4 regions of the Cellulosimicrobium sp. NPDC055967 genome follow, and region 3 is predicted to be linked to each of the others. Evidence: riboswitches for the same ligand, from Rfam matches in the RefSeq annotation. Region 3 holds a riboswitch; each other region holds the start of a gene.

What was found. A riboswitch is a leader RNA that binds a small molecule or an ion and turns the genes downstream of it on or off. The one in region 3 is predicted to bind thiamine pyrophosphate.
Region 1: linked by a shared signal. The riboswitch ahead of ACFC2L_RS19780 (TenA family protein) and the one ahead of thiD (bifunctional hydroxymethylpyrimidine kinase/phosphomethylpyrimidine kinase) in region 3 are both predicted to bind thiamine pyrophosphate.
Region 2: linked by a shared signal. The riboswitch ahead of ACFC2L_RS07075 (ECF transporter S component) and the one ahead of thiD (bifunctional hydroxymethylpyrimidine kinase/phosphomethylpyrimidine kinase) in region 3 are both predicted to bind thiamine pyrophosphate.
Region 4: linked by a shared signal. The riboswitch ahead of ACFC2L_RS16415 (thiamine ABC transporter substrate binding subunit) and the one ahead of thiD (bifunctional hydroxymethylpyrimidine kinase/phosphomethylpyrimidine kinase) in region 3 are both predicted to bind thiamine pyrophosphate.

Annotation. Positions count from the first base shown of each region.
Region 1 is NZ_JBHJYJ010000026.1:3,173-7,989, reverse strand. It holds gene ACFC2L_RS19790 (DUF6882 domain-containing protein) at 1-264, opposite strand, end outside; gene ACFC2L_RS19785 (helix-turn-helix domain-containing protein) at 389-952, opposite strand; gene ACFC2L_RS19780 (TenA family protein) at 1,057-1,809, opposite strand; TPP riboswitch at 1,800-1,924, opposite strand; gene ACFC2L_RS19775 (VOC family protein) at 2,013-2,939, shown strand; gene ACFC2L_RS19770 (alpha/beta hydrolase) at 2,936-3,580, shown strand; gene ACFC2L_RS19765 (VOC family protein) at 3,696-4,097, shown strand; tRNA gene ACFC2L_RS19760 (tRNA-Leu) at 4,104-4,177, opposite strand; gene ACFC2L_RS19755 (NAD(P)/FAD-dependent oxidoreductase) at 4,321-4,817, opposite strand, start outside.
Region 2 is NZ_JBHJYJ010000004.1:90,129-94,945, reverse strand. It holds gene ACFC2L_RS07085 (Rv2578c family radical SAM protein) at 1-27, opposite strand, end outside; gene ACFC2L_RS07080 (hypothetical protein) at 59-532, opposite strand; TPP riboswitch at 620-739, shown strand; gene ACFC2L_RS07075 (ECF transporter S component) at 848-1,573, shown strand; gene ACFC2L_RS07070 (ABC transporter ATP-binding protein) at 1,587-3,428, shown strand; gene ACFC2L_RS07065 (energy-coupling factor transporter transmembrane component T family protein) at 3,425-4,213, shown strand; gene ACFC2L_RS07060 (peptidoglycan DD-metalloendopeptidase family protein) at 4,276-4,817, opposite strand, start outside.
Region 3 is NZ_JBHJYJ010000007.1:219,882-224,698, forward strand. It holds gene ACFC2L_RS11890 (SDR family oxidoreductase) at 1-724, shown strand, start outside; gene ACFC2L_RS11895 (YceI family protein) at 968-1,642, shown strand; TPP riboswitch at 1,712-1,806, shown strand; gene thiD (bifunctional hydroxymethylpyrimidine kinase/phosphomethylpyrimidine kinase) at 1,799-2,764, shown strand; gene ACFC2L_RS11905 (hypothetical protein) at 2,779-3,051, opposite strand; gene ACFC2L_RS11910 (quinone oxidoreductase) at 3,048-4,067, opposite strand; gene ACFC2L_RS11915 (ABC transporter ATP-binding protein) at 4,077-4,817, opposite strand, start outside.
Region 4 is NZ_JBHJYJ010000014.1:80,461-85,277, forward strand. It holds gene ACFC2L_RS16405 (ABC transporter permease) at 1-2,134, opposite strand, end outside; gene ACFC2L_RS16410 (ABC transporter ATP-binding protein) at 2,131-3,021, opposite strand; TPP riboswitch at 3,198-3,302, shown strand; gene ACFC2L_RS16415 (thiamine ABC transporter substrate binding subunit) at 3,385-4,485, shown strand; gene ACFC2L_RS16420 (ABC transporter permease) at 4,565-4,817, shown strand, end outside.

The DNA of each region.
Region 1 (4,817 bases), on a different contig from region 3:
GACGTTGTTCCACGCCCACATCCAGCTCCCGGGGCCGGGCGCGGCCGTGCCGAGGAACTGGAGCCGGCACGTCGTCGTCCCGCCGTCCGGCGCGGTGAAGGTGAACGTCCCCGTGGCCATCTCGGCGCCCCACGCGTCGTCGCCGTGGCGGTCCACGAGGTGGAGCTGGTGCTCGTGCGAGAGGAACGCGGCGTCGTCGACGAGCTCCTGGAGGGCCGGGGCGGTCTGCTCTGCCGTGCCGTGCGCGGTCTGCGGCTCCGTCATCCCTCGACGGTAGCGGCGCCCGCCTCGCCGCGCCGGGGCGCGACACGCGGTGCCGCCCAGGAGCCGGCCAGGTGCCGGCCCGGCGCCGGCCGCGCGTCAGCCGGTGCGGCGGGCCCCGCGGGGCTCAGGCCGCGAGGAGCAGGACGTCGGCGGCGCGCGGGGTCGGCCGCGCCGCGAGCGCCGGGCTCGCGAGCGTGGTGCGCGCGACCGGGAGGTCGCGCACGGGCTCGCCGGCGGGTGCGGGGTGCCGGGGCGCGGAGGGCGCACCGCGCTCCCGGACGGAGGAGAGCACGCGCACCGGGGCGACGGGGCGCAGCTCTTCGCCCGTGCGGGCCACGAGGTCCACGAGGCGCAGGCCGAGGGCGCCGCAGACGGCGGCCAGGACCTCGGACGACGCCTCCTTGCGGCCGCGCTCCACCTCGGACAGGTAGGCGGTCGAGACCCGTGCGGCAGCCGCGACGTCCACGAGCGTCCGCCCCTGCCCGAGCCGGGCCCGCCGGAGGATCCCGCCGATGACGTGCCGCAGGAGCGGCTCCGGCCGCCCGCCCTTCCGGGACCGGGGGCTCGCCGGGACCGCGTCCGGCACCGCGTCCGGCACTGCGTCCGGCACCGCTCTCGGCACCGGGTCCGGCGCCGGTCTCGGCACTGCGATCGGCACCGGGCCCGGCACCGCGCTCGTCGTGTCCATGCGGTCACGCTACCCGCGCCCTCGCCCGGGTGCCGAGGCACCCGGGCGAGGATCTGCTGCTGGCGTAAGGCCCGACGTCGGGCCTCACCGGTCCGGGAGGGACGTCACCAGCGCTCGAGCGACCACGCCATCTGCCAGAACCGGATCTCGTGCCGGCAGCTCAGCTCGAACGCGCGCTCCATGCGGGCGCGCTCCGCCTCGCCCGCGTCGGCGGCGAGCGCGTCGAGACGCTCGCGCAGGTCGGCCAGGACCCCCTCGGTGCGCTCGGCGGCGTAGAACTCCCACCAGCCCGCGAGCGGGTGGTCGTCCGCGATCGCGCCGGGCGTCGTCTCGCGCTCGGCGAGCCAGAACCGCCGCGCCGACCAGATGTAGGTCCACGGGCACGGCAGGAGCGCGGCGAGCAGCACGCCGAGGGAGTCGCGGCCCGCGGCGAGCATGTGGTCGACGTACGCCTGCGCGCTCGGGGCGAGGCGGTTCGTCTGCGCCTCCTCGTACGTCACGCCGAGGAAGTCGCACATCGCGTGGTGCGCGTGCGACTCGTCGTCGAGCAGGAACCCGGCCTTCTCGTGGAAGTACGCGGCCCAGTCACGGTCCGGCGCGAGCGCCATGCCGAGCCCGTAGCAGCGCAGGTACGCCGTGAGGTACTGGTGGTCCTGGCCGACGTAGTGCCGCACCGCGGCCGGCTCGACCGACCCGTCGCGCAGCCCGGCGAGGAACGGGTGGTCGTAGAACTCGTCGAAGAGGTGCGCGTACCGGCGCGCGAGGTCGACCGTGAAGCCGGTCTCCCCCGGCCGGACGAGTGCGGTCGGGTCGTCCGCGAGGACAGGGTTCAGGGTGATGGCAGCAGGCGTCGTCATGCCCACGTTCCTCCGCTCGTGCTAGCGAGATCAGGTTCGACGGGTCCGGGCGGCCGTACCGCTCGTCTCAGTCCCTCGGCCCGGCTGCCCGGGCGGGACGCCCCGCGTGGTTCGCCGCGACCCTAGCAAGGAAGCGCGGCCCGCGCCGGGAGCGTCCGGCGACGTGTGGAATATAGTTGTAGCAACAACAAGTTGGAGCAGACATGACCACGAGCACCCCGGGCGCGGCGACCGACCGCCTCCTGTCCCCGTCCACGAGCATGGACGCCGTCACGCTGCGCGTCGGCGACCTCGAGCAGATGACGTCCTACTACACGGGCGCGTTCGCGCTGGCCCCGCTCGAGGAGCGCTCGCGCGGCACCGAGGTGCACCGCGTCCTCGGCCGCGGCACGACGCCCATGCTGCGGCTCGTGCACACGCCCGGCCTGCCCGCCGTCGACCGGCGTCAGGCCGGCCTGTTCCACACCGCGTTCCTGTTCGACGACGCGGCGAGCCTCGCCGCGACCGTCTACCGGGCCGCGCAGGACCGTCGCGGGGCGTTCGTCGGGTCGAGCGACCACCTCGTCAGCGAGGCGTTCTACTTCACCGACCCCGAGGGGAACGGGGTCGAGCTGTACACCGACCGCCCCCGCGAGACGTGGGTCCGCGAGCGCGGCCAGATCGTCATGGCGACCGAGTACCTGGACCCGAACGCGTACCTGCGCACGCACCTCGACCAGGAGACGTTCGACGCCGGGCCCGCGCTCGCCGGTCGCGTGGGGCACGTCCACCTCCAGGTCGGCGACATCGCGACCGCCCACGACTTCTACGTCGACGCCGTCGGGTTCGAGGCCACGGTCACCGAGTACAGCGGCGCCCTGTTCGCGTCCGCCGGCGGGTACCACCACCACGTCGCGATGAACGTCTGGAACAGCGCCGGCGCCGGCCCGCGCGCCGCGAGCCTCGGGCTCGGCGACGTCGCGGTCACCGTCCCCGGCCGCGACGACCTCGACGCGCTCGTCGCCCGCCTGCGGGCCCGCGGCCTGCAGCACGCCGACGACGGCCGCTCCGTCGTCGTGCACGACCCGTGGGGCACGCGCGTCACGCTGGCCGTGCCCGGCACGACGACCGACGAGCTGCTCGCGCGATGAGCGCCCCGTCCACCCTCGTCGCGGTCCGGTCCGACGCGGACCCGGCGGACCCGACCACCGCGGGGCCCGTCGTCGTGCTGCTGCACGGGTTCGGCTCGCACGAGCACGACCTCGCGGGCCTGGGCCCGCACCTGGGCGCGCCCTGGGTCTCGCTGCGCGCCCCGCTCCCCCTCCCCCACGGCGGCTTCGCCTGGTTCCCGATCGTCACGCCGGGCGACCCCGACCCGGAGCCCGTGGCGCGCGCGACCGAGGCCGCCTGGGCCTGGGTCGACGCCGAGCTCGGGCCCGAGCGGCAGGTCGTCCCCGTCGGGTTCTCCCAGGGCGGGCTCATGGCGACGCAGCTCCTGCGCACGCGCCCCGAGCGTGTGGCGGCGACCGTCGTCCTCGGCGGGTTCGTCCAAGGCGCGGAGCAGCCCGCCGACGCCGCGCTCGCCGCGTCCCGGCCGCCCGTGTTCTGGGGCCGCGGTGCCGAGGACCGCGTCATCGCGCCGCACGCGATCGAGCGGACGGCCGCGTGGCTGCCCGGCCGCTCGACGCTCGTCGAGCGCGTCTACCCCGGCCTCGCGCACGGCATCGACGCGCGCGAGCTCGCCGAGGTCCGGGCGTTCCTCGACGACGCCCTGGGGCGGACCGCCGCCTGACCGCAGGCGCGGGCGGCCGACCCCGACGGCGGGGCGGAACAGGTCCGGGGCGGGGGCCCGGCGCCGGGCGCGCACGATGGGAGCACCCAGCCGTGCGCACCGAGGAGCCAGGCCGATGTTCCGCAGCCTCTTCCCGATCCTCTCCGTGGCCGACGTGGAGCGGTCGCTCGTCTTCTACCGCGACCTGCTGCGCGGGACCGTCGAGTACGCGTTCCCCGACGAGGGCCCGCCCGTGTACGTGAGCGTGCACGTCGGCGGCTCGCCGCTCGGGATCGGGCTCGACGACGGCACGATGCCCGCCGGCGTCGCGCGCACCGCGCTGTGGGTGTACGTCGACGACTGCGACCGGGCCGTCGAGCACCTCGCCGCGGCCGGAGTGCCGGTGCTCCAGCCGCCTACCGACCAGCCGTGGGGCGAGCGCGTCGCGCGCGTCCAGGACCCGGACGGCACCGTCGTGGTCCTCGGCCAGGAGGCCGCGCCGCCGCCCGAGCCCGAGGGCCCGACCGGGCTCTCGTGACGTCGGTGCCCCCACCGGGACTCGAACCCGGAACACGCCGGGTTTAAGCCGGCCGCCTCTGCCAGTTGGGCCATGGGGGCGCGGCCCGAATCTACCGCGACCGCGGTGCGGCCGGGCCGGTCGGGCCGGTCGACGCTCCGCCCGGGACGCGCCGAGGGGCGAGCCGCTCGTGCGGCTCGCCCCTCGGCGTCGGGCAGGGTGCCGGGCCGTGCCCGGCAGGGGGTCAGGACGCCTTGGCGGCCGGGACCTTCTCGTCGGCGTCGACGGTGCCCGTGCCGGACTCCGCCGCGGCCGCCGAGCCCTGCGCGGTCTGCTTGACCGGCTCGCCGTCCTTCTTGGGCGGCACCGACGCGGCGCGGAACTCCGCGCGCGGGTCGTGCAGGGAGCCCAGCGACACGAGCTCGCGACCCAGGAGGAACTGCCCGATCCAGCCGATGAAGATGCGGATCTTGCGGTTGCCCGTCGGCATCGCCATGACGTGGTAGCTGCGGTGCATGAGCCACGCGAGCACGCCGCGCAGCTTGAACACGCCGAACAGCTCCGCGACGCCCTTGTACAGGCCGAGCGACGCGACCGTACCGACGCTCTTGTGGCGGTACTCGACCGGCTTCTCGCTGTGCAGCTCGAGCGCGAGGTTGTCGGCCAGGCGCGTGGCCTCGCGGATCGCGTGCTGCGCGTTCGGCGGGCAGAACTTGCCCGGGTTGAGCACGTCGGGGACGG
Region 2 (4,817 bases), on a different contig from region 3:
GCCGAGCGCCTGTCCGTCCCACCTCACCCGCACATTCGAACAGGTGTTCGATTCGACGTCAAGCCCCGGGGACGGCCGCCCGCCCGACGCCTACCCCCGCGTCCCCGGCGACCCACGCCTTGAGCAGGGAAAGGTTCGCGAGCGGCACGTGGTGCCCGATCCGCGGGTGGTCCAGCGTCACCCCGACGACGCCGGCCGCACCGAAGGAGGCGAGGTAGTCGATCGCGGCCGGCACCGGGACCGCGAGGAGCGGCACGGCGTCGCCCTCTGCGGCGAGCCCGAGGGCCAGCGCGGCCTCCTTCGCGCGGCCGGCGCTGCTGTAGAGGCAGATCATCGGCCCCTGGGCGGCGGCCACCGCGTACGGGCGGGGCCGGTCCTCGGGGCCGCGCGCGATGAAGAACCAGGTGTCGAGCCGGGCCGCCTGCCGCCAGAGGTCGATCTGCGCCGTCGTGTCTCCGGCGGGCGCCGACCGGACGGCCTCGTCGAGGCGGTCGAGCTCGGCGACCGCCGCAGGGTCGTTGTCCGTGGTCATGCCGCCACGCTCTCATGCCCCGACGGCCCGTCCCGCTGGCTGAGACGCCGGGATTGTCCGGGCCGCGCCGAGGGCCTAGGGTCGGGCCGAACGCCCCCGGGGAGCGCACGAGCGCTGAGAGTGCAGGCCGGACACCCGTCCCTCCTGCAGACCCGTGGAACCTGATCTGGTTCGTACCAGCGAAGGGAGCAGGGCCGACGTCACCGTCCCCTGCGCGCTCGTGCCCGCGCGCCCGCGCCGTGCCGTGCGCGCGGGCCCGGCGGTGGCGCGCCGTCGTGCACCCCTCGCCCCGGGGGCCCGACGGAGGGAACCCGCATGGCCGAGCCCCGCACCACCCCGCAGCAGGCGACCCGGAGCGCCGCCGTACCCACCGACCAGCCGCCCGCCGGGTCGGCCGGCGTGTCGCCCGGCGTGTCGGGCGGCGGGGCGCCCGGTCCCGCGGTCCGCCCGACCGGGCGCCCCGCGCCACGTCGCGGGCTGACGCTGCACGAGACGGTGCTGATCGCCGTCCTCGGCGTCGTCTTCGGGTTCGTGTACTGGGCGTTCGTCCAGCTCTGGGCCCCGCTCCAGCTCGCGATGGGCCCCCTCGCGGACCTCGCCGCGAACGTCCTCGCGGGCGCGTGGATCGTCGTCGGCCCCCTGGCCACGTACATCGTGCGCAAGCCGGGGGTCGGCATCCTCGCCGAGACCCTCGCCGCGCTCGTCGAGGTCGTCTTCCTCGCCTCCCCCGCGGGGCCGCTGCTGCTCGTCGTGGGCCTGGTCCAGGGCGTCGGCGCCGAGCTGCCGTTCGCGCTCACGCGCTACCGCCGGTTCGGCTGGTGGGTGTTCGTCGCGTCGGGCGTGAGCGCCGCGCTCGTCACGTTCGCGTTCAACGCCGTGCGCTTCGGCTGGCTCGGTCAGGACTACGCGATGCTCCGGCTCGGGATCCAGGTCGTGTCGTGCATCGTGCTGTGCGGCCTCGCGGCCCGCCTCCTCGGCGACTCGCTCGCCCGCACGGGCGCCCTCGACGCGTTCGCGATCGGCGCGGCCCGCCGTGGGTGAGGCGACCGCGCACGTGGCTGACGTGACCGCGCACGCGCGCGACGTTCCCGACGCTGTCACAGCCGCCGACGTGACCGTGCACCTCGGGCACCACGGCACCCGGGTGCTCGACGGCGTCGACGTCACCGTCCCGGCCGGGACGAGCCTGCTGGTCCTCGGCCCCTCCGGGTGCGGGAAGTCGACCTTCCTGCGCGCGCTCGTCGGCGTCGTCCCGCACACCCTCCCGGGCGCCGTCCTGGGCGGCCTCCGCGTGACCGGCGCCGACCCGCGCGAGGTGCCTCCGCCCGCGCTCGCCGCCCGCGTCGGCCTCGTCCAGCAGCGGCCCGGCGACCAGCTCTGCCTGGCGCGAGTGGACGAGGAGCTGCGGTTCGCGCTCGAGAACCGCGGTGCCGACCCCCGCAGCATGGACGCCCGCGCGACCGCGGCGCTCACCGCCGTCGGCGCCGCGCACCTGCACGACCGCCCGACCCACGCGCTGTCGGGCGGCGAGGCCCAGCGCGTCGCGGTCGCCGCGGCGCTCGTCGCCGAGCCGGAGCTCCTCGTCCTCGACGAGCCCACCGCGCTGCTGGACCCCGCCGCCGCCCACGACGTCGGGGCCCTCGTCGCCCGCCTCGCGCGCCGACCCGGACCCGGGGACGGTCACGACGCCGCGCCGCGGCACCGCTCGGTCGTGCTCGTCGAGCACCGCCTGGACGACCTGGGCACGCTGCCGGACGCGACCCTGGTGCTCGGGCGCGACGGCAGGGTCGTCGCGCACGGCCCCACCGACCGCGTCCTGCGCGAGCACGCGCACGACCTCGCCGGGCTGGGGTGCTGGCTGCCCCTCGCCGTCCGCCTCGAGCAGGCGGGCGCCCCGGGGCCGCTCGGCTCCCCCGAGGCCGACGACTGGCTGGCCGACCTCGCGCGGTCCTCGCCCGCGCGCCCCACCACCGACCCGGCCGTGACCCCGGCCGGCGCGGCGCGCCCCGTGGCGCTCCGGGCCCGCGGCCTCGCCGTCCATCGGGGCGGACTCCGCGCGGGGCGGTCCCGGCACGGCGGCCCGGACGTCGTGCGCGACGTGGACCTCGACGTCCGCGCGGGCGAGGTGCTCGCCGTCGTCGGGCCCAACGGGGGCGGCAAGTCGACGCTCCTGCGCGGCATGGCCGGGCTCGAGCGCACCACGGGCGAGGTCGCGACCGCGACCGGCGAGCCCGTCGCGATGGTGTTCCAGGACCCCGAGCACCAGCTCGTCGCCCGCACGGTGCGCGAGGAGGTCGCCTGGTCGGCGCGGCTCGCCCGCCTCGACGACGTCGACGCGCGCGTCGACCGGGAGCTCGCCGCGTTCGGGCTCGCGCGCCTCGCCGACGCGAACCCGTACCGGCTCTCGGGCGGCGAGCAGCGGCGCCTGTCCCTGGCGACAGCGACCGTCCTGGACCCGCCGGTCCTCCTCGCCGACGAGCCCACGTTCGGGCTGGACCGGGCCCAGGCCGCCGCGGTCGCCCGCGTCCTGCGGGAGCGCGCCGACGCGGGCGGTGCGGTGGTCGTCGTCTCGCACGACCTCTCGCTCGTCGCGGCGGTCGCCGACCGGGTCGCCGTGGTCGTCGGCGGCACCCTCGCGACGGTCGCCGAGCCGTCGACGGTCCTCGCCGACGACGCGCTGTGCGCGCTCGCGGGCCTGCGCCGGTCCCCGCTGCTCGACTGGTGGGCACGCGTGGGCCGCGGTCGCGGCCTCGACCCGGGCGCGCTCGTCCGTGCGCTCGACGCCGCGTGCGACACCCGGCACGACGTCGTGCGCGACGTCGTGCCGGGCGCCGATCCCGGGACCGCGAGACTCCCCGCGCCCACGGCCGCGGTCGCCGCGGAGGTCGCCCCGTGACCGGTCACCGCCCGACGGCCCTCGAACGGTGGAACCCGACGGTCAAGCTCGCGACGGTGCTCGTCGTCTCGACGGCCGCGCTGCTCGTCACCGACCCGGTCACGCCCGCGACCGGCTGGGTGCTCACGGTCGCCGCGCTGCTGACGCTCGGACGCGTTCCCGTCCGGACCCTCGCGCTCGCCCACGTCCCGTTCGTGGTGTTCGCGACGAGCCTCCTGGTGGTCAACGTCGTCACCCGGCCCGGGGGCGCCGCGGTCCCGCTGGGTCCGTTCACCGTCGGCGCGGACGGCCTGACCATCGGCGCGGCGCTCGCGCTGCGCACGCTGCTCGTCGGCGCGCTGTCCCTCGCGCTCGTCCTGACGACCGACCCCGTGCGCCTCATGACGAGCCTGCACCAGCACGCGCGCCTGCCCGCGACCTGGACGTTCGCGGTGCTCGCCGCGCACCGGCTCCTCGTCGAGCTCCCCGACGCGTGGCACACGATCCGCTGCGCCCAGGCGGTCCGCGACCCCCGGCGCCGGCCGGGCCGGCTCCCCCGGTCGCCACGGTCGCTCGGCGCGGCCGCCTTCGCGCTGCTCGTCGGGGCGGTGCGCCGGTCCGAGCGGCTGACGGTCGCGCTCGAGTCGCGCGGGCTGGGCTGCGGCCCCCGGACGTCCTCGCGGCCCGTCCCGCTCGGCGTGCCCGACGTCGTCGCGGCGGGCGCCGTCCTGGCCGTCGCCGGCGCGGTGGTCGCGGCGGGCGTCCTCGGGGGGTGGGTGACCGGGATCGGCGCGCTCACCGCGTGAGGCGACACCGCCGTCGACGCGCCCGGGCAAGCCCGCCGGGCCGACCTACCGGCCGAGCCGCCTCACACGGGCTCGACGACCGTTCCCTCGCCCGGGACCCCGAGCGCGACGCCGCGGACGCCCGCGTCGCGCCCGTGCTCGCGGTAGGCGCGGAACGCGAGCGGCACGCCCCGCGCGGCGTGCGCGTCGGGACCGTCCATGGCCTGCACGTGCACGTGCGGCTGCGTCGAGTTCCCCGAGTTCCCGCACCGACCCACCACGTCGCCCGTCGTCACCCGCTGCCCGGGGCGCACCTCGACCGACCCCCGACGCAGGTGGGCCAGGACCACGAACACGCCCGGGACGTCGAGCGCGACCACCACGTGGTTCCCCGCGAGCGCCGCGCGGCCGGCACGCGCCCGGGACGCCTGCGTGAGCGCGTACCCGAGCAGCGCGAACGGCGAGCGCCGGGCCTCGTGGTCGGGCTCGCCGTCGTGCGCCGCGACGACCGTGCCCGCGCCGGGCGCGAGGACGGGCAGGCCGAAGCCGAGGAACCGTTCGGGCGGCTCGGTGCCGAGCACGGTGCGCCAGTCGCGCACGTCCGCGGTGCGGCGCCCGCGGACCG
Region 3 (4,817 bases):
GGCCGACGAGATCGGCGCCCTGACCGTCAGCGGTGCGGGGCGCGCGGTCGTGGTCACGGCCGACGTCACGGACGCCGCCGCGGTCACGGCCGCCGTCGGCGCCGCGCAGGACGCGCTGGGGAGCGTCGACCTGCTCGTCAACAACGCGGGGCGCGTCGACGCCGAGGTGCCGCTCTGGGAGGCGGACCCCGACGAGTGGTGGGCGATCGTCGAGACCAACGTGCGCGGGCCGTTCCTCCTCGCGCACGCCGTCGTCCCCGGCATGCTCGCGCGCGGCGGGGGACGCGTCGTCGACCTCAACAGCGGCGCGGGCTCGCACGACATGGACGGCGCGAGCGCGTACAACGCGAGCAAGACGGCGCTCCTGCGGCTCGGTGCGAACCTGCACCGCTCCGGGTTCGCGCGCGGGCTGCGGACCTTCGAGGTCGCGCCCGGCGTCGTCCAGACCGACATGACGGCGTCGATGGTCATGCACGAGGGTCGCACCGAGTGGACCCCGGTGGAGCGCACGGTCGAGATGGTCGTCGCGATCGCGCGCGGCGAGCTCGACGCGTTCTCGGGAGCGTTCGTGCGCGTGACGCACGACTCCCCGGAGTCGTTGCGCGCCGCGGCCGAGGAGGCCCTCGGCCGCGGGGACGTCCTGCCCGGCCCCGACGCGCGGCGCCTGCGCGTCACGCGCTGGGGCGCGGACGACCCGATGCCGGGAGAGCTCCCGGCCCGCTGACCTCCCACCGGCACGGACGCGACGACCCGCCGCGTCACGGACCCGTCGCACGCCCGACCCGCAGCGCCGCCCGACCCCTCCGGCCGGGCGGCGCTCGTGCGTCCGCGGGTGGCGCGTGCGAGGGGGAGATCACCCGCCATCTGGTTGAAGTTTCACGCACCCATCGGGGATGCTGTGCTGGACACCTGACCAAGTACCGGGCGGACACCGACGTCGCGGCTCGACGACGCCTGGGAGCGACGTATGACGACGGCCCGCCCTGTCCGGCAGTGGAACGGCCTCACCGTTCCCGAGGCCGGCACCTACGCGCTGGACGAGGCGCACAAGCGCATCGGGTTCACCGGGATGCACATGATGGTGTCGCCCGTCCGGGGCGAGTTCACCCGGGCGCGCGCGACCGTCCTGGTCGGCGAGGACCCGCTCGCCTCGGCGGTCTCCGCGACGATCGAGACCGCGAGCCTCACGACGCACCACGAGGAGCGCGACGCGCACCTGCGCAGCCCCGACTTCCTCGACGTCGACGCCTACCCGACGATCGAGTTCCGTAGCACCTCGGTCTGCTGGCAGGGCGAGCAGCAGGACCAGATCCTCGCGTGGGCGCGTCTGCGGAACCGCTCGCCCGAGCGCGCCGAGCTCGCGCCCGAGCGGGTGCAACCCCGGACGGCGCAGGCCGGGCGGTTCCTCGTCGAGGGGCTGCTCACGGTCCGGGGCGTCACGCACCGGACCGTGCTGTCGATGCAGTACGGGGGCGCGCGCCGCGACCCCTACGGCCGCGACATCTTCGGCTTCCACGCCGCGGCCGAGATCGACCGCGAGAGCTTCGGCCTGGTCTGGAACGTGCTGCTCGAGACCGGCGGGTTCCTCGTCGGCAAGAAGATCGGCCTCGAGATCGCGGGGGAGGCGATCCACCAGGCCTGACGCGGTGCGTCGCGTCCGCCGGTCCCCGTGAGACCGGGGGAGGTCGTCCGGCGCGCGGGACGTAGCATGGCGAGCGACACGGGGTGCCCCGACGCGGGGCTGAGATGAGACCCGTCGAACCTGCTCTGGCTCGTACCAGCGAAGGGATGTCCGGCGATGACGCTCGCCCTGCCCCAGCACGACCCCGCACCCCGGCGCGACAGCGCCCGTCGGCCCGCGGGCGGCCGCTCACCCGGCCCGGACGGCGGCCCTGGCGCGCGGCCCTCGCGTCCGCGCGTCCTGTCGATCGCGGGGACCGACCCGACCGGGGGCGCGGGCATCCAGGCGGACCTCAAGTCCTTCGCCGCGCACGGCGCGTACGGCATGGCCGTGACGACGGCGCTCGTCGCGCAGAACACGCACGGCGTCCGCTCCGTGCACGTCCCCGGGCCCGCCTTCCTGCGCGAGCAGCTCGACGCCGTGTCCGACGACGTCGAGATCGACGCCGTGAAGATCGGCATGGTGGCCGACGAGGCCAACGCCCGCGAGATCGGGGCGTGGCTCGACGTGCTCGCGGCCGCGCGGACCGACGCCGGGCTCCAGCGACCCTGGGTCGTCCTCGACCCCGTCATGGTCGCCACGTCGGGGCACCGGCTGCTCGACGCGGGCGCGGAGCAGGCGGTGCGCGACCTCGCGGCCCGGGCCGACGTCGTCACCCCCAACCTGCCCGAGCTGGCCGTCCTCGCGGGCCGCGACGTCGCCACGACCTGGGACGACGCGCTGGCCCAGGCCGCGTCGTACGCGGCGACGAGCGGCGCCGTCGTGCTGCTCAAGGGCGGGCACCTCACCGGCGAGACGTCGCCGGACGCCCTCGTCGTGCCGGCCGCGGTCCCCGGTGCCTCACCCGCGGTCACCACGTTCGACGCGCCCCGCGTCGACACCCCGCACACCCACGGCACGGGGTGCTCGCTCTCCGCGGCGCTCGCGGCCCTGCGCCCGCAGCGCGAGGGCTGGGCGGCGGCCGCGCGCGACGCGAAGGAGTGGCTCACCGGCGCGCTGCGGTCGGGTGCCGCGCTGCAGGTCGGGACGGGCCGGGGCCCGGTCGACCACCTGCACGCCACGTCGCCCGTCGCGCCCGGCTGACCGCGCGGAACGGGTCAGGCGCTCGTCGTCGGCTGCGCGACGGCGCAGTCGTAGCCGGGCGGCCACCAGCGCCAGGTCGCCACGACGTCCTGCGCCGCGACGCCCGCGGGGCGGTCGGCGACGCACGCGTCCGCCTGCTGGCGCAGCCCGACCGTCACCCAGTACACGGCGAGCGCCGCGGCGAGCAGGACGGCGAGGACCGTCACGGCGGGGCGCAGGGCAGGGGAGGGCCCGCCGTCGGACCCGTCCTCCTCGCCAGGCCGCGCGGGCACCCAGTCCCAGCTCACGCGGTGCCCGAGCTCGTGGCCTGCGCCGCTGCGTCGGGGACGAGCAGGACCTTGCCCGTGGTCGCGCGGCCCTCCAGCGCCCGGTGGGCGTCGGCGGCGTCGGCGAGCGGGAACGTGGCGCCGACGCGCACGTGCAGCGTCCCGCCCGCGACCGCGCCGAGGACCTCCGTCGCGCGCTCGACGAGCTCCGCGCGCGTCGCCGTGTGGTCGGCGAGCTTGGGCCGCGTGAGGAAGAGCGACCCGCCTGCGTTGAGCCGCTGCGGGTCGAACGGCGGGACCTGCCCGGACGAGCCGCCGTACAGCACGAGCGTGCCCCGACGGCGCAGCGACGCGAGCGACGCGTCGAACGTGTCCTTGCCCACCGAGTCGTACACCGCCGCGACGCCCTCGCCGCCCGTGAGCCCGCGCACGACCTCCGGCAGCTCCGCGGTGAGGTCCGCGAACGCCGTGTACTGGATCGCGTGCTCGGCGCCCGCGCCGCGGGACAGATCGGCCTTCTCGGGCGTCGAGACCGTCGAGATCACGTGCGCGCCCCGCGCCACGAGCATCTGCGTCAGGAGCAGCCCGACGCCGCCCGCGCCCGCGTGCACGAGCACCCGGTCGCCCGGGCGGACCGGGTAGGACGAGGTGCACAGGTAGTGCGCGGTGAGGCCCTGGAGCGCGACGGCGGTCGCGTCCTCGAGCGACACGGCGTCGGGGACGTGCAGCGCCTGGGCGGCGTCCACGACGACGAGGTCCGCGTACGACCCGGGCGCCTCGGTCCACACGACGCGGTCGCCGACGGTGAAGCCCTCGACGCCGTCGCCCACCTCGGCGACCACGCCCGCGCCCTCGCTGCCGACCACGTGCGGGTACTCCGTCGCGTACACGCCCGAGCGCTTGTACGTGTCGATGAAGTTCACGCCCGCGACGGCGGACCGGACGAGGAGCTGGCCGGGGCCCGGCGAGGGGTCGGGCAGCTCGGTGTGGTCGAGGACCTCGGGGCCGCCCGCCGCGCGGGCCACGATCGCGTGCATGGCCCCAGCCTAGGGTCGGCCGGCGCCCCCGGCCGCCCCGACCACGACGGTGGACGACACCGCCGCGGCGCCGCCGGGGTCGTCCCCGACCAGGCGGGGCGGGCGGGTGTGCCCGGCCGTCGCGTGCCACCGCCCGAACCGGCGCTCGACGCGCACCGGGTGGTCGAAGCAGCGCGTGACGTGCTCCGTGACGAGCACGTCCTCGGCGGCTCCCGCGACGACGACGCGGCCGTGCGCGAGCAGGAGCGCGTGGCTCGTCGTGGTGGGCAGCTCCTCGAGGTGGTGCGTCACCAGCACCGAGGCGACGTGCGGGCGGGTCGCGCGCACGGCGTCGAGCGTCTCGAGGAGCTGCTCGCGCGCGGCGACGTCGAGCCCGGTCGACGGCTCGTCGAGCAGCAGGAGGGCGGGGTCGGGCAGGAGCGCGCGCGCCACGAGAGCCCGCCCGCGCTCGCCCTGGGAGAGCGTCGGCCAGGGGTCGTGCGCGCGGTGCGCGAGGCCGAGGTCGGCGACCAGTCCCCGGGCGAGGGTGACCTCGTCCGGGGTCGGCTGCCAGCGGGGACGCCAGTCGACGGTCCCCGTGAGGCCGGTCAGGGTCACCTCGAGCACGGTCAGCGGCGAGCGCAGGTCGTGACGCGGGTCGACGTGGCCGATGCGGCGGTGCAGGGTCTGGATGTCCACGCGGCCCAGGCGCTCGCCGAGCACGTGGACCGTGCCCCGGGTCGGGTGGCGGCGCGCCCCGCAGAGCCCGAG
Region 4 (4,817 bases), on a different contig from region 3:
CCTGGGACGCGACCTCCCCGGCGAACTCGTCGGCGTCGAGCACGCTCGCGACGACGTACGGCGCGACGGCGTCGGTCACTGCGCCCCGCACGGCCGCGGGGTCGGCGCCCGGCTCGACGTCGAGGAACAGCATCTCGGGGGTCGTCGCGCCTACCGCGGACGCGACGTCCGGCGGCAACAGCATGTCGACGGAGAACGCGTGGGAGTCGATCACGGCGCCGATGCGGACGTCGTGCGCCGGGAGGTCGGGCCGGGTGGGGTCGGCGATCGTCACGACGTCGCCGAGCGCCCAGCCGTGCTCGTCGAGCGCGTCCTCCATGACGGCGGCCTCCCCGCGCGCGTACGCGCCGAGGTCGCCCTCGACCGCCGTCGTGCGGACCGAGCGGCCGAAGCCCTCGGCGGGGAAGCCGACGACGACCTGCGGCTCGTCGTCGACGACGACCTGCCCGTACGTCGTGAGGTCGACGGACGCGACGCCGGGCACCGCGCGGACGTCGGCCGCGACGCCCTCGGGCAGGTACGGGGTCGCGGACCGGACGACGAGGTCGGCGGCCGTCTCCTCGTCGACGATGCCGGTCACGGACTCGCGTGCCGAGAGCGCCAGGACGGACGTCGTCGACACGAGCGCCATCCCCACGACGAGCGCCCCCGCGGTGGCGGCCGTGCGGCGCGGCTGGCGCGTCACGTTGCCGCGCGCGAGCCCGCCGAGCGGCCGGACGAGCGCGACGAACGGCGCGGCGAGGACCCCGAGCACGGGACCGACCGCGAGCGGGGAGAGCAGCAGCACGCCCGCGATCACCCCGACCGCGCCGAGCCCGAGGAGCGGCGCCCCGCCGCTCCCCACCGCCGCGGCACCCACCACGAGCCCGGTGCCGGCGAGCAGGGCCAGCGCCCCCGCGACCACCCGGGCGACGCCCGGGCCGGCGGGACGCACGACGTCGGCCCGCATCGCCTCCACGGGCCGGACGAGCGCCGCGTGCCGCGCGGGCAGGGCCGCTGCGACGACGGACACCACGACCCCGACGACGAGCGGGACCACGATCCCGGCGGTCGTCACGGGCAGCGACCCGGCCAGCTCCATGCCCACCGCGCCGAGCCCGCTCCGCGCGAGCTCGGCGAGCCCGAACCCGGCCGCGACGCCCAGCACCGCGCCGACGACCCCGACGACGGCGGCCTGTCCCAGCACCGAGGCGAACACCTGCGCGGGCGACACCCCGACGGCGCGCAGGAGCGCGAGCTCCCGCGTGCGGCGGCGCACGTGCATCGCGAACGTGTTGGTGATGATGAACGTACCGACGAACAGCGCGAGCCCGGCGAACACGAGCAGGAACGTCGAGACGAAGCCGAGCTGGTCGGCGATGGCGCTGCTCGTCTCGTCGCGCAGCTCCGCGCCCGTCACGGCCTCGGCGTCGCCGGGGAGCGCCGCCGCGACGGCGTCGCGCAGCGTCTCGGGCGAGACGCCGTCGGCGGCGTACAGGGCGATCGACGGCACCATGCCGTCCGGCGCGTACGTCATCGCGGCGGTCGTCGTGTCGAGCAGGACGATCGTCGCACCCGCCATGGGCGCGGACAGCGAGAGCTCGCCGACCACGCGCACGGGCCGCACCGCGTCGCCGAGCACGACGTCGGTCGTGTCGCCCACGGCGAGCCCCGACGCCTCGAGCGTCGCGGACTCGAGCGCGACCTCGGCGCCGTCCTCCGGCGCGCGGCCGTCGACCACGCGCGGCCCGGGGTCGCGCGGGTCGTACCCGATCGCCATGCTCGGCGCCTGGGTGCTCAGCACCGCGGTGCCGTCGGCGCCCACCAGGACGGCGGGGCCGCTCACCTCCGCGAGCGCGAGGTCGACGTCGTCCCGCGCGTCGAGCGTGCCGGCCAGGTCCGCCGGGACGAGGCTCCGTGCGCCGCCGAGCTGCGCGGACGACGACTCGAGCGCGGACCCGGCGGTGGTGGCGCCGCGCACGTACGCGTCCGCCTGGATCGACGACGCGACGATGCCGTCGAACGTCGAGGCGAGCATCGCACGGAGCGCGAACGTGCCGGTGACGAACGCGACGCCGATCGTCACCGCGAGCACGGACAGCACGAGCTGTGCGCCGTGCGCGCGCACGCCGCGCAGCGCGATCCGGCCCATCATCGGACGGCCGCCGGTTCGTGGGTGACCGGTGCGGCGTGCGCGCCCGCCGACGCCGCCGGCGTGAGGGCGCCGAGCGTGTCGAGGACGGCCTGCGGCGTCGGGTCGCGCAGCTCGGTCACGAGGCGCCCGTCCGCGAGGAACAGCACGCGGTGCGCGTACGACGCCGCCGTCGGGTCGTGCGTGACCATGGCGACGGACTGGCCGAGGTCGTCCACCGAGGCGCGCAGGAAGCCGAGCACCTCCGCGGCGGCGCGCGAGTCGAGGTTGCCGGTCGGCTCGTCCGCGAACACGACCGCCGGCCGGGACACGAGCGCCCGCGCGCACGCGACGCGCTGCTGCTGCCCGCCCGAGAGCTCCGCCGGGCGGTGCCCGAGCCGCGGGCGCAGGCCGACGGCGTCGACGACGCGGTCGAACCACGCCCGGTCCACGGGCCGGCGCGCGACGGCGAGCGGGAGCACGATGTTCTCCTCCGCCGTGAGCGTCGGCACGAGGTTGAACGACTGGAAGACGAACCCGATGCGCGTGCGTCGCAGCCGCGTCAGCCGTCGCTCGCTCATCGCCGAGACCGTCTCGCCGTCCACGACGACGGTCCCCGCCGTGGGGGAGTCCAGCCCGGCGAGGCAGTGCATGAGGGTCGACTTGCCCGACCCGGACGGGCCCATGATCGCCGTGAGGCGTCCGCGTTCGAGGTCGACGTCGACGCCGTCCAGGGCGCGGACCGCGGCCTCGCCGCGCCCGTAGGTCTTCACGAGCCCCCGTGCGGTGGCGATCACGGGCCGCTCCGGCGTGGTCCCGGCGGCTCCCGCGGCGTTCTCGGCGTTCTCGGCGTTCTCGGTGGACGTCGCGACGGTCGTCGTCGCACCCGTCATCCCAGGTCTGCTGCTCATCGGTCCTTCCCCTCCTGCGTCGTCGGCCGGGGGCCCCGGTCCGGTCGTCTCGACCCTCCCGCGGGGGTGCGCCCCCGGGCATCGGGGACCGGCCCGGACCCCTCCCTGGTCGGTGCGGCGCCGCTCTCAGGGTTCTCTCAGGGGGATTCCCCAGGGGCGGCCCGGTGTAGGCTCGACGTGAACGACAGGGGAGCTCCTGGAGGAGCTGAGAGTGCGGACCACCGCAGACCCTCGAACCTGATCCGGTTAGCACCGGTGGAGGAAGTCGGGAATCTCGATCACCTGCTCGTGCGGTCTCCCGCGCTCGCCGGAGCACGGGTCGCACGGGTCGGTGGACCCCTCCTGAACGTCCTGGGAGGACACATGCAGCGCACGACCGCCCGCACCCGCCGGAGCACCCTCGTCACGGGCGCGGGCACGACCCTCGCCCTCCTCGCGCTCGCCGCGTGCGGCAGCGGCGACGACGCGACGTCAGGCTCGGGAGGCGACGACGCGTCGTCGGGCGCCGGGGGCACGGTCACCCTGGTCACCCACGACTCCTTCGCCGTGAGCGACGAGGTGCTCGCCGCGTTCGAGGAGGAGAGCGGGCTCACCGTGGAGCAGGTCGCGCCGGGCGACGGCGGCGCGCTCGTCAACCAGCTGATCCTCACCAAGGACTCGCCGCTGGGCGACGTCGTGTTCGGGATCGACAACACGTTCGCCTCGCGCGCGATCGACGAGGGCGTGCTCGCGCCCTACACGCCGGACGGACTGTCCGACTCCGCGGCGCAGTACGCGGTGGGGGACGGGGGAGAGCTGACGCCCGTCGACCTCGGCGACGTCTGCGTCAACGTCGACCACACCTGGTTCGCCGACGCGGGCATCCCCGAGCCGGTGTCGCTCGAGGACCTCGCGAAGCCGGAGTACGAGGACCTCCTCGTCGTGACCAACCCGGCGACGTCGTCGCCCGGCCTCGCGTTCCTCCTCGCGACCGTCGGCGCGTTCGGCGAGGACGGCTGGGAGGACTACTGGGCCGACCTGCGCGCCAACGGCGTGAAGGTCGTCGACGGCTGGTCCGACGCGTACTACGTCGACTTCTCCGGCTCCGAGGGCGCCGGGCCGCGCCCGCTCGTGCTGTCGTACTCGACGTCGCCCGCGTTCACGCTCACCGAGGACGGCTCCGAGTCGACCACGGGTGCGCTGCTCGACACGTGCTTCCGCCAGGTCGAGTACGCGGGCGTGCTCGCGAACGCGAAGAACCCCGAGGGCGCGCAGCAGCTCGTGGACTTCCTCGTGAGCGAGGCGTTCCAGGCCGACGTGCCCGGCCAGATGTACATGTACCCCGCCGACGACTCCGTCGCGCTCCCCGACGGCTGGGCCGAGTTCGCCCCGCTCGCCGACGAGCCCTTCGAGGTCGCGCCCGCCGACATCTCGGCGCACCGTGACGAGTGGATCAAGGCATGGACGGCCACGGTCGTCGACTGACCCGCGTCTCCGGTCCGCCGGCGGGCATGACCAGGGCTTTACCTCGCGAGGTAGAGCCCTGGTCCGCCGAGGTAGAGCCGTGGTGAGGGGCCGCGCGGTCCGGCGGGGCAGCGTCGGGCGCGGGGTGCTGTGGGGGATCGCGGCGGCGGTGCCGCTGCTGTTCCTCGGGGTGTTCTTCGCGTGGCCGGTCGTCACGCTCGTGGCGCGCGGGTTCGTCGGGGACGACGGCGGGCTCGACCTGTCGGGGTTCGCGGAGGTCTTCTCCCAGCCGCGGACGTGGCGGATCCTCGGGCTGACGCTGTGGCAGGCCGTGCTCGGCACGGCGTTCTCCG